Regions from separate parts of the Rhizobium sp. NZLR1b genome, predicted to be linked through region 1. Evidence: riboswitches for the same ligand, from Rfam matches in the RefSeq annotation. Region 1 holds a riboswitch; the other holds the start of a gene.
The links. Region 1 has a riboswitch for cobalamin ahead of cobU (bifunctional adenosylcobinamide kinase/adenosylcobinamide-phosphate guanylyltransferase). Riboswitches for the same ligand answer to the same signal wherever they lie in the genome.
Positions count from the first base shown of each region.

Region 1 (4,208 bases):
GGATCGCCTGCAGCACCACCGCCCCATTCGCTTCCAGCACCGTCGGCTGCCGGTCAGCACCTGGTGCCGAGACGGCAAAGCCGGTCGTGTTGATGACGACATCGGGTTTCAGTGCCGCAAACACGCTTTCGAGAATACCTGTCGAGACGGGGTCCTTGAGGCTATAGGCAAAAACCGGCAGTGGCCGCAGGCCGAGCGCCGCCAGCGCTTCGACCAGTGCCTCGATCGGGGCGGTCTCGCCGCTCTGGACGAGGGCGCGGTAGAAGCTGATGGCGACGATTGGCCCAAACGCCACCTCCTCCGTCGAATGTGGGATACCCCCCTGCTCGACGGACGAAGGCGGCGCGACATGCGAACCGGCAACCTGCCGCCACTCCTGCACCCCGATCAGCCCCCGCCCCGGCCACCAGATGCCCGCCTTCATCAAAGGCACTGCCGGCGCCGGCTTCTCGGCACCTGACAACATCGCCGAGGCATAATCGAGAAAGCCGCGCGCATTGGCGTCGCCGCCTTCGATCAGATAGGCCCAGAGCGCATTCATATCGTCGAGATCAACGTTGGAAAAAGGCACGAGCCCCGCATCCGGCCGGGCATCGCCCGGCAAGACCGCAATCAGCGCACCGGCGCGGGACGCTGCCGCGTGCAGCGCCTCCAGCGTATAGTGGAAATAGCTGGCACCGCCGAGCGCACGCACGATGATGAGCCTGGCATGCCGCGCCGTGCGTTCGACATAGGTATCGACCGACATCGGATGCTTGAGGCTCATCAGGCTGGCAAGTCTCAGCGAAGGCGCCGCCCCATGCTCGCGATGGGCGGCTGCGATGGCGGCAAGCTCGCTGTCGGCGGCCGACAGGAACACGATATCGCCCGGCGTCTGCCCGAGGTCGATCGCCTCCTCGCAGTCGCTGATCGTTCCCTGTTGGGCCAGAAGCAGATGCATGGGATTACGCCAGCGCCTCGATCGCCGCCCTAACAGCGTCCTGGTCCATCTCGTGCAGACCGATGACCACGAGGCGCGTGGCGCGCGTTTCGCTCGGGGCCCAGGCACGGTCGAAATAATGGTCGATGCGGCTGCCGACGGCCTGGATCTGCAGGCGCATCGGCTTGCCGGCGACATCGACGAAACCCTTGAGACGCAGTACGTCATGGTCGGCGATAATCGTCTTCAGGCCAGCAATGAAGCCGGCGGGATCGGCGACCGGGCCGAGTTCGACGACGAAGCTGTCGAATTCGTCATGGTCGTGCGGCGCGCCGTCCTCATGCTCCAGCTCGTGATGCGATTTGCGGTTGGCGACATCGTCCTCCGTGCCGATGCCGAGGCCGAGCAGAATTCCGGCCGACACCTCGCCATTTTTCGCCTCGATCATCACCGGCTTGCGCACCGTGCGGGAGGCGACCTCGTCGCGAACCCTGATAAGGCCGGCAGCGTCGATCAGGTCGGTCTTGTTGAGTACGATCAGATCGGCGCAAGTCAGCTGATCCTCGAACAACTCCTCGATCGGGCTTTCGTGATCGAGCGATTCATCTGCGCCGCGCGCCGCCTCGACGGCATCGTGGTCGTCGGCGAAACGGCCGGCGGCGACAGCCGCGCTGTCGACCACGGTAATGACGCCATCGACCGTCACCTGGGTGCGAATGTCAGGCCAATTGAAGGCCGCGACCAGCGGCTGCGGCAGGGCAAGGCCCGAGGTTTCGATGACGATATGGTCGGGCCGCTGTTCACGCTCGAGCAACTTCGTCATCGTCGGGATGAAATCGTCGGCGACGGTGCAGCAGATGCAGCCATTGGTCAGCTCGATGATATCGTCCTCGGTGCAATTGTCAGCGCCGCAGCCCTTCAGCACCTCGCCATCGACGCCGAGATCGCCGAACTCGTTGATGATGAGCGCGATCTTTTTGCCGCCGGCATTGGTGAGCAGGTTGCGGATCATCGTCGTCTTGCCGGCGCCGAGAAAGCCGGTAATGACGGTTGCGGGAATTTTCTGCTGGTTCATGAACTTAACCCTTCATTTTCAACGGCAGGCCTGCCGCGATGAAATAGACTTCGGCGGCCTTGGCCGCAATTGATTGGTGCAGCCGGCCGGCATGATCGCGGAATTCCCGCGCCATGCGATTATCCGGCACGATGCCGAGGCCGACCTCATTGGAAACGAAAACGAGCTGCGCCTTCGCCTGCGGCAGAAAATCGGTGAGCGCGGCAAATTCCGCCGCCATATCGCGCTCATCCATCATCAGATTGGTGACCCAGAGTGTCAGGCAATCGATGAGCACGACGCCGCCCTCGCGGTCGATAGCGTCAAGCTTGCCGACGAGATCGAGCGGCTCTTCATGCGTCGTCCAGGACGGGCCGCGATCGGCTCTATGTTGGGCAATGCGCGCCTGCATTTCCTCATCCCAGGCGCGGCCGGTCGCGAGATAATGGCGGTCGAGGCCGATCGAAATGACAAGGGACTCGGCGAAGCGGGATTTCCCCGAACGGGCGCCGCCGAGGATGAAGACGGTGTTGGAGGGAGCGGTCATCATGCGCAGACGCCCCTTTGGTGGGATGCCGCACCCCACCCACTCGATCGCGCCGCACAAGGCCGCGCCGAATTCAATCGTTCAGCCAAGACAACCTCCGTGCTGGCAGCGGGCCTCTTGCCCAGGGTTGGGCTTCTCGCCCGGCACGGGATGGCAGGTCTCCTGGCTCGCGGTTATCGGCCGCGATCGGGGCAGACCGGAAACCGGTCGCCCTGATCGTGCCAGCGGATCTGCCTCGCCTTCCCGGCTGCATCGATGAAAAGGTGGACGATTCGTAGACTTAAGAGGCGTCCGACCCCGGTTGATCATCATGCATGTCCAGTGGCTTTTCCGGCATGTCGCCCGTCCCGCCCGCTTGCATTATTGCAAGCCGCCGGCCGGAAGGGCTCGATGCCGGATGGAAGACCCTGACCGCTCTACAGTCGCGGGGTCGGCTGTGATGAAGGCGCCCGGCTTGGGTCCGCCCCGTCACATTCCCTTTTCATCCGGAAGGCGTAACACCGATCCGGAACCATCCGTTATATCCGAGGATGGTCAGGTGACCATCCGTTGAGGGATGGTTAGGCAAGCTCAGGGGTGAAGTCAACCGCCCTCGACGGCCGGCAGTGGCTAGACAGGCGAGGCAACGCCAGCAACACGACTTACCCTACCTAAAACATCGTCATTTATCAGATACTTACGTCACAAATATTTATCCAGGGCGCCGGCTTTTCGCCACAATTGCACTGCAAGCGGACTGCGCCATCGCCCTTGACCGGGCCTCTTCCTGCCTAGTTGTCTTGCCATGCTTATGAAATTGGATCGGCGCCGGTTCCGAGCGCTGCGTGTTTTCTTCGACCCGGGGCGGCTGCGGGCGCTGACCCGCCGCAGTGAGGTCGGCCTGTCGCTGGCGGGTGCCGTCGTCGGCATCACCTCGGGTCTCGCCGTCACCGGCATGAGCTACGTCTCCAATCAACTGCATCAGATGGTCTTCGGCATCGACGACAGCGAGCGGCTGAGCTCGTCGGTGATCGACGACAAGCTGCTGCTTCTCACTGCCCCCGTCATCGGTGGCGTCCTGCTCGGCCTGTTGCTGTTCGTACTGGCGAAACGGCGCAAGAAACCGATGGTTGACCCGATCGAGGCCAATGCGCTGCATGGCGGCCGCCTGTCCTTGACCGACAGCATCATCGTTGCCGTGCAGAACCTGATTTCCAACGGGTTCGGCGCCTCCGTCGGCCTCGAGGCCGGCTATACCCAGCTTGCCGCCGGCCTCGCCTCGAAATTCGGCCTGAAGCTGCAGCTTCGCCGCTCCGATCTGCGCACCCTCGTCGGCTGCGGCGCGGCGGGCGCTATCGCCGCTGCCTTCAACGCGCCGCTGACCGGCGCCTTCTACGCCTTCGAGCTGATCATCGGCACCTATACGATCGTCTCGCTGACCCCTGTGGTCGTCTCGGCCCTGGTTTCCACCCTCATCGCAAGGCTGCTCACCCACGGCGATTTCACCATCGACATCGGCAGCTTCGGCGCAGTCGTGCCGGCCGATTATATCCCGGCTATGCTGCTCGGTGGCTTCTGCGCTGGCGTCGGCATCCTGATCATGCAGGGCGTCTCCTTCGTCGAGGAGCTGGCGCGCAAGAGCTCGATCGCCCCGCCCTTCCGCCCGGCGCTCGGCGGCATCGTCGTCGGACTTCTGGCGATGATTTCGC
Region 1 is NZ_JABDWC010000029.1:87,179-91,386, reverse strand. Features, by position in the region: partial or broken gene cobN (cobaltochelatase subunit CobN) at 1-940, opposite strand, end outside; gene cobW (cobalamin biosynthesis protein CobW) at 945-1,994, opposite strand; gene cobU (bifunctional adenosylcobinamide kinase/adenosylcobinamide-phosphate guanylyltransferase) at 1,999-2,523, opposite strand; cobalamin riboswitch at 2,655-3,051, opposite strand; gene HJB84_RS29275 (chloride channel protein) at 3,305-4,208, shown strand, end outside.

Region 2 (4,208 bases), on a different contig from region 1:
CGCTCGGATTGAAGAGCCCATGATGGCGCTGATCGACCATCGCGGCCTTGCGTAAGATTGACAACGGAGCTTATGGGGGCGGCGTCCTCCAACGCTGCTCATCCTTGAGGTGCGGAGCCCGCAGGGCGGAGCCTCGAAGGACACGCGGCGGCACTGCTCCGCATCAATATTGCCGCCGCGCCGAGCGCCCGCCTCGTCCTTCGAGGCTCCTTCGGGGCACCTCAGGATGAGGCTCTCTTGGGGGGCGCCGGGGCTGGCGGAAAAGGGCAGGATGCGGAAGCTTTGCCGACCAGGTAAATGCTATCGGCTCGATGTCTGACGCCCACTCTCGCTCTATTCCCGCGCCATCGCCCGCCAGGCGACCGGCGGGATGGCGAAGGCGCGGGAGAAGGCGCGGTTGAAGGCGGCTTCGATGGCGTAGCCGGCATCATTCAGGTTTGCGGACTTGCCGCAGGCGCGGGGAACGCCAGGCGGCTATTCTTGCGCTCGGCAATATACTTGTGAGATTGTATCGATATACATGCGATACTGCATGATGCAGGTAGCATGGGGGCTTCGATGACATCCGTGAGGGTCAATGAGCTGATATCGGTGACGGGACAGCCCGATGCCGCGGGCTTTGCCGCTTTTGCGGCAAACGGCTTTGCCGGCGTCATCAATGCCCGGCCGGATGGCGAGGAGCCGGGGCAGCCTGGCAATGCCGCGGAAAAGGCTGCTGCTGCTGCCGCGGGGCTCGCCTACAGCTTCGTGCCGGTGAAAGGGGCCGAGATCACCGAGGCCGATATCCGCGCTTTCCAGATGGCGATGACGCAGGCGAAGGGGCCGGTCGTTGCTCATTGCAAGAGCGGCACACGGGCGCTGACGCTCTATGTGCTGGGAGAGGTGCTCGACGGGCGGATGCAGCCCGGAGAGGTCGAGGTCTTCGGCCAAAGACTCGGCTTCGATCTTGCCGGCGCACGCCGCTGGCTGGAAAAGCGGGCTGGGCAGGCGGCTGGTGTGAAGGCTTTCTTCGAGCCCCGCAGCTGCAGCGTGCAATATGTCGTTTCAGACCCGGTGACAAAACGCTGTGCCATCATCGACCCGGTGCTCGATTTCGACGAGATGTCGGGCGCGACGGGAACGGCGAATGCCGACGCCATCCTCGCTCATATTGACAGCGAGGGGCTGACGGTCGCGTGGATCCTCGACACGCATCCGCATGCCGATCATTTCTCCGCCGCGCATTACCTCAAGAGAAAGACCGGCGCGCCGACGGCGATCGGCGCCCATGTCACCGACGTCCAGGTGCTCTGGAAGGAGATCTACAACTTGCCGGCACTCGAAACCGACGGCTCGCAGTGGGACCGGCTGTTTGCCGATGGCGACACCTTCGAGATCGGTGGGCTTGAAGCCCGTGTGATGTTTTCGCCCGGCCATACGCTTGCTTCGGTGACCTATCTGATCGGCGATGCCGCCTTCGTGCACGACACCGTATTTACGCCGGATTCCGGCACGGCGCGCACGGATTTCCCCGGCGGCAGCGCCAGCGCCCTCTGGCACTCGATCCAGGTCATCCTGTCGCTGCCCGATGAGACCCGGCTCTTTTCCGGCCACGACTATCAGCCCGGCGGGCGCCACGCGCGCTGGGAAAGCAAGGTGGCCGCCCAGAAAAACGGTAACCCGCATATATCAGGCATCGACGAGGCCGGCTTTGTGGCGCTGCGCCAGGCGCGCGACCGCACGCTGCCGAAGCCGAAACTGATGTTGCACGCGCTACAGGTGAATATTCGGGGAGGCAGATTGCCGGAGCCGGAGGGAAATGGGCGGCGGTATCTGAAGATACCGCTGGATGCGTTGTAGCAAGAAGTAGCGTGCGGCGTGCTTCGAGGTTTCGCCCTCTCGGGCTGCGCACATCAGCATCAGGGACGTTGGCGGATGCCGCGCTCACGACAGCGGGAACGGGAGAAAGCGGCGCCAACGCTCAAGAGAGCCTCATCCTGAGGAGGCGAGGATGCAGGTATTACACCGGCCAACAGGCCCCCTACGTTCCGTCTCTATTTTTCACCCGCACGAACCCAATCCTCCGCAATAGGCATTGACGTCTTGCGGGCAGGCGACGTAACTGGGGGCGACGGTTCCCTGAAGATGACTCCAAGGGGATTAATAGGGAACACGGTAAGGACGACCCAGCAGGGACCGAGACCGTGGCTGCCCCCGCAACTGTATGCGGATTGTCGATCATCTCAGGTGTGGCCAGCGACTGGCCATCTCTGAAGGGCTTATAGCCCTGCCACTGCGAGATATCGCGGGAAGGCGGATGAACCGACGGATATCCGCAAGCCAGGAGACCTGCCGTCAATCACGATCCAATCAACCGGGCGGGGATGCCCGGACAAGGAACAGACATGATTGACCTTCTGAACCTTCGCCGAATTTCGGCATGCATCCGTCTCGATTGGGCCTCCTGCGGTTAGCGCACGTATCACCGTGCCTTCGGCCGCGGGTGCGGCATAACCATGCTTTTTCTCTTCAATCGAGGTTTTTCATGCGCCAGATTCTCGCCACCATGACATTTGCCTTCGGGCTGATCGGCCTTGCGGCACCGAGCCTTGCCGCCACCCAATATCCTTTGACCATCACCAATTGCGGTCAGCAGGTGACGTTCCAGAAGGCGCCGTCGAAGATCGTTTCGATCGGCCAGGGCATGACTGAAATTCTCTTCTCGCTCGACCTTGCCGAGAAGATTGCTGGTACGGCCGTCTGGGTCGGTCCCGTCCTGCCGCAATATGCCGAGGCTAACAGCAAGATAAAGCGTCTCGCCGACAATGATCCGAGCTTCGAATCCGTTGTTGGGCGGGAGCCCGACCTGGTGGCGGCCGAGTTCGAATGGCATGTCGGCGCGCAGGGCTCCGTCGGCAAGCGGGAGCAGTTCCAGGATCTCGGGATCAATACCTATCTCGCGCCGGCCGATTGCGTCGCCAAGGTCAACACCGATGGCGGCGACGGTGTGCGCAAGGAGCTGTTCACGATGGAGCTGGTCTACCGTGAGATCGCCGAGCTCTCGGAGATCTTCGACGTGAAGGAGCGCGGCGATGCGCTGATTTCCAAGTTGAAGAAGCGCGAGGCGGATGCCGTCGCGTCGATATCAGGCGCATCGGGCAAGAACCTGCCCATCGTCTTCTGGTTCTCCAGCAAGCAAGTCAATGGCGATGCTTTCATCGCTGGCAAGAACAGCGCGCCTGCCTATATCCTGAAGGCGATCGGCGCCAGGAATGTCGTGACAACCGAAGAGGAATGGCCGCTGGTTGGCTGGGAAACCATTTCTCAGGTGAACCCGGCGGTTATCGTGTTGGCGACCATGGACCGGCGCCGCTACGCCGCCGACGATCCGAAGGTCAAGATCGATTTTCTCGAGAACGACCCGGTGACCAAGGAGCTTGACGCGGTCAAGAACGAGCACTTCGTGATGATGGACGCGCAATCGATGAACCCGACGATCCGTACGATCGACGGCATCGAGACCTTGGCGAACGGCATCAAGTCCTTCGGTCTCTCGCAGTGAAGGCAATGTCGGTCAGACAACACGGATGGTGGGCGCTTGGCGCGCTCACCATTTCTGCCTTTCTGCTTCTCGGGCTGATGATCAGTCTCGCTGTTTCGATCGGGGAGATCGCGATCCCGCTAGCGACCACGGCGGAGGCGGTGTCGAACCGGCTGTTCGGCACGGATTTCGAGCTCAGCCGCATCCACCAGGGCATCGTCTGGGATTATCGGCTGAGCCGGGCGCTGGTTGCGGCCAGCGCCGGCGCGTCGCTCTCGCTCTGTGGCGCCGTGCTGCAGGCGCTGCTGCGCAATCCGCTGGCCGAACCCTACGTGCTCGGCATCTCTGCCGGCGCCTCGACGGGAGCGGTCTGCGTGATGATCCTCGGCTTCGGCTACGGTGTTTTCGGCCTGTCGAGCGGCGCCTTCATCGGCGCGGTCATCGCCTTTCTGCTGATCGGCTTCCTTGCGACGGGTGCGGGGGGAACCGGCGAGCGCATCATCCTTTGCGGCGTCGCCGGCTCGCAGCTCTTCAATGCGCTGACCTCCTACATAGTGACGACATCGGCGAATGCCGAGCAGGCGCGCGGCATCCTGTTCTGGCTTCTGGGGTCGCTCAGCGGCGTGCGCTGGCCGGATGTCTATCTCTCGGTGCCGATCGCGCTTGCCGGCTTCGTCATCTGCATGGC
Region 2 is NZ_JABDWC010000015.1:96,326-100,533, forward strand. Features, by position in the region: gene HJB84_RS20855 (cupin domain-containing protein) at 1-23, shown strand, start outside; gene blh (bifunctional sulfur transferase/dioxygenase Blh) at 559-1,839, shown strand; cobalamin riboswitch at 2,095-2,351, shown strand; gene HJB84_RS20865 (ABC transporter substrate-binding protein) at 2,525-3,541, shown strand; gene HJB84_RS20870 (iron ABC transporter permease) at 3,547-4,208, shown strand, end outside.
Region 2: linked by a shared signal. The riboswitch ahead of HJB84_RS20865 (ABC transporter substrate-binding protein) and the one ahead of cobU (bifunctional adenosylcobinamide kinase/adenosylcobinamide-phosphate guanylyltransferase) in region 1 are both predicted to bind cobalamin.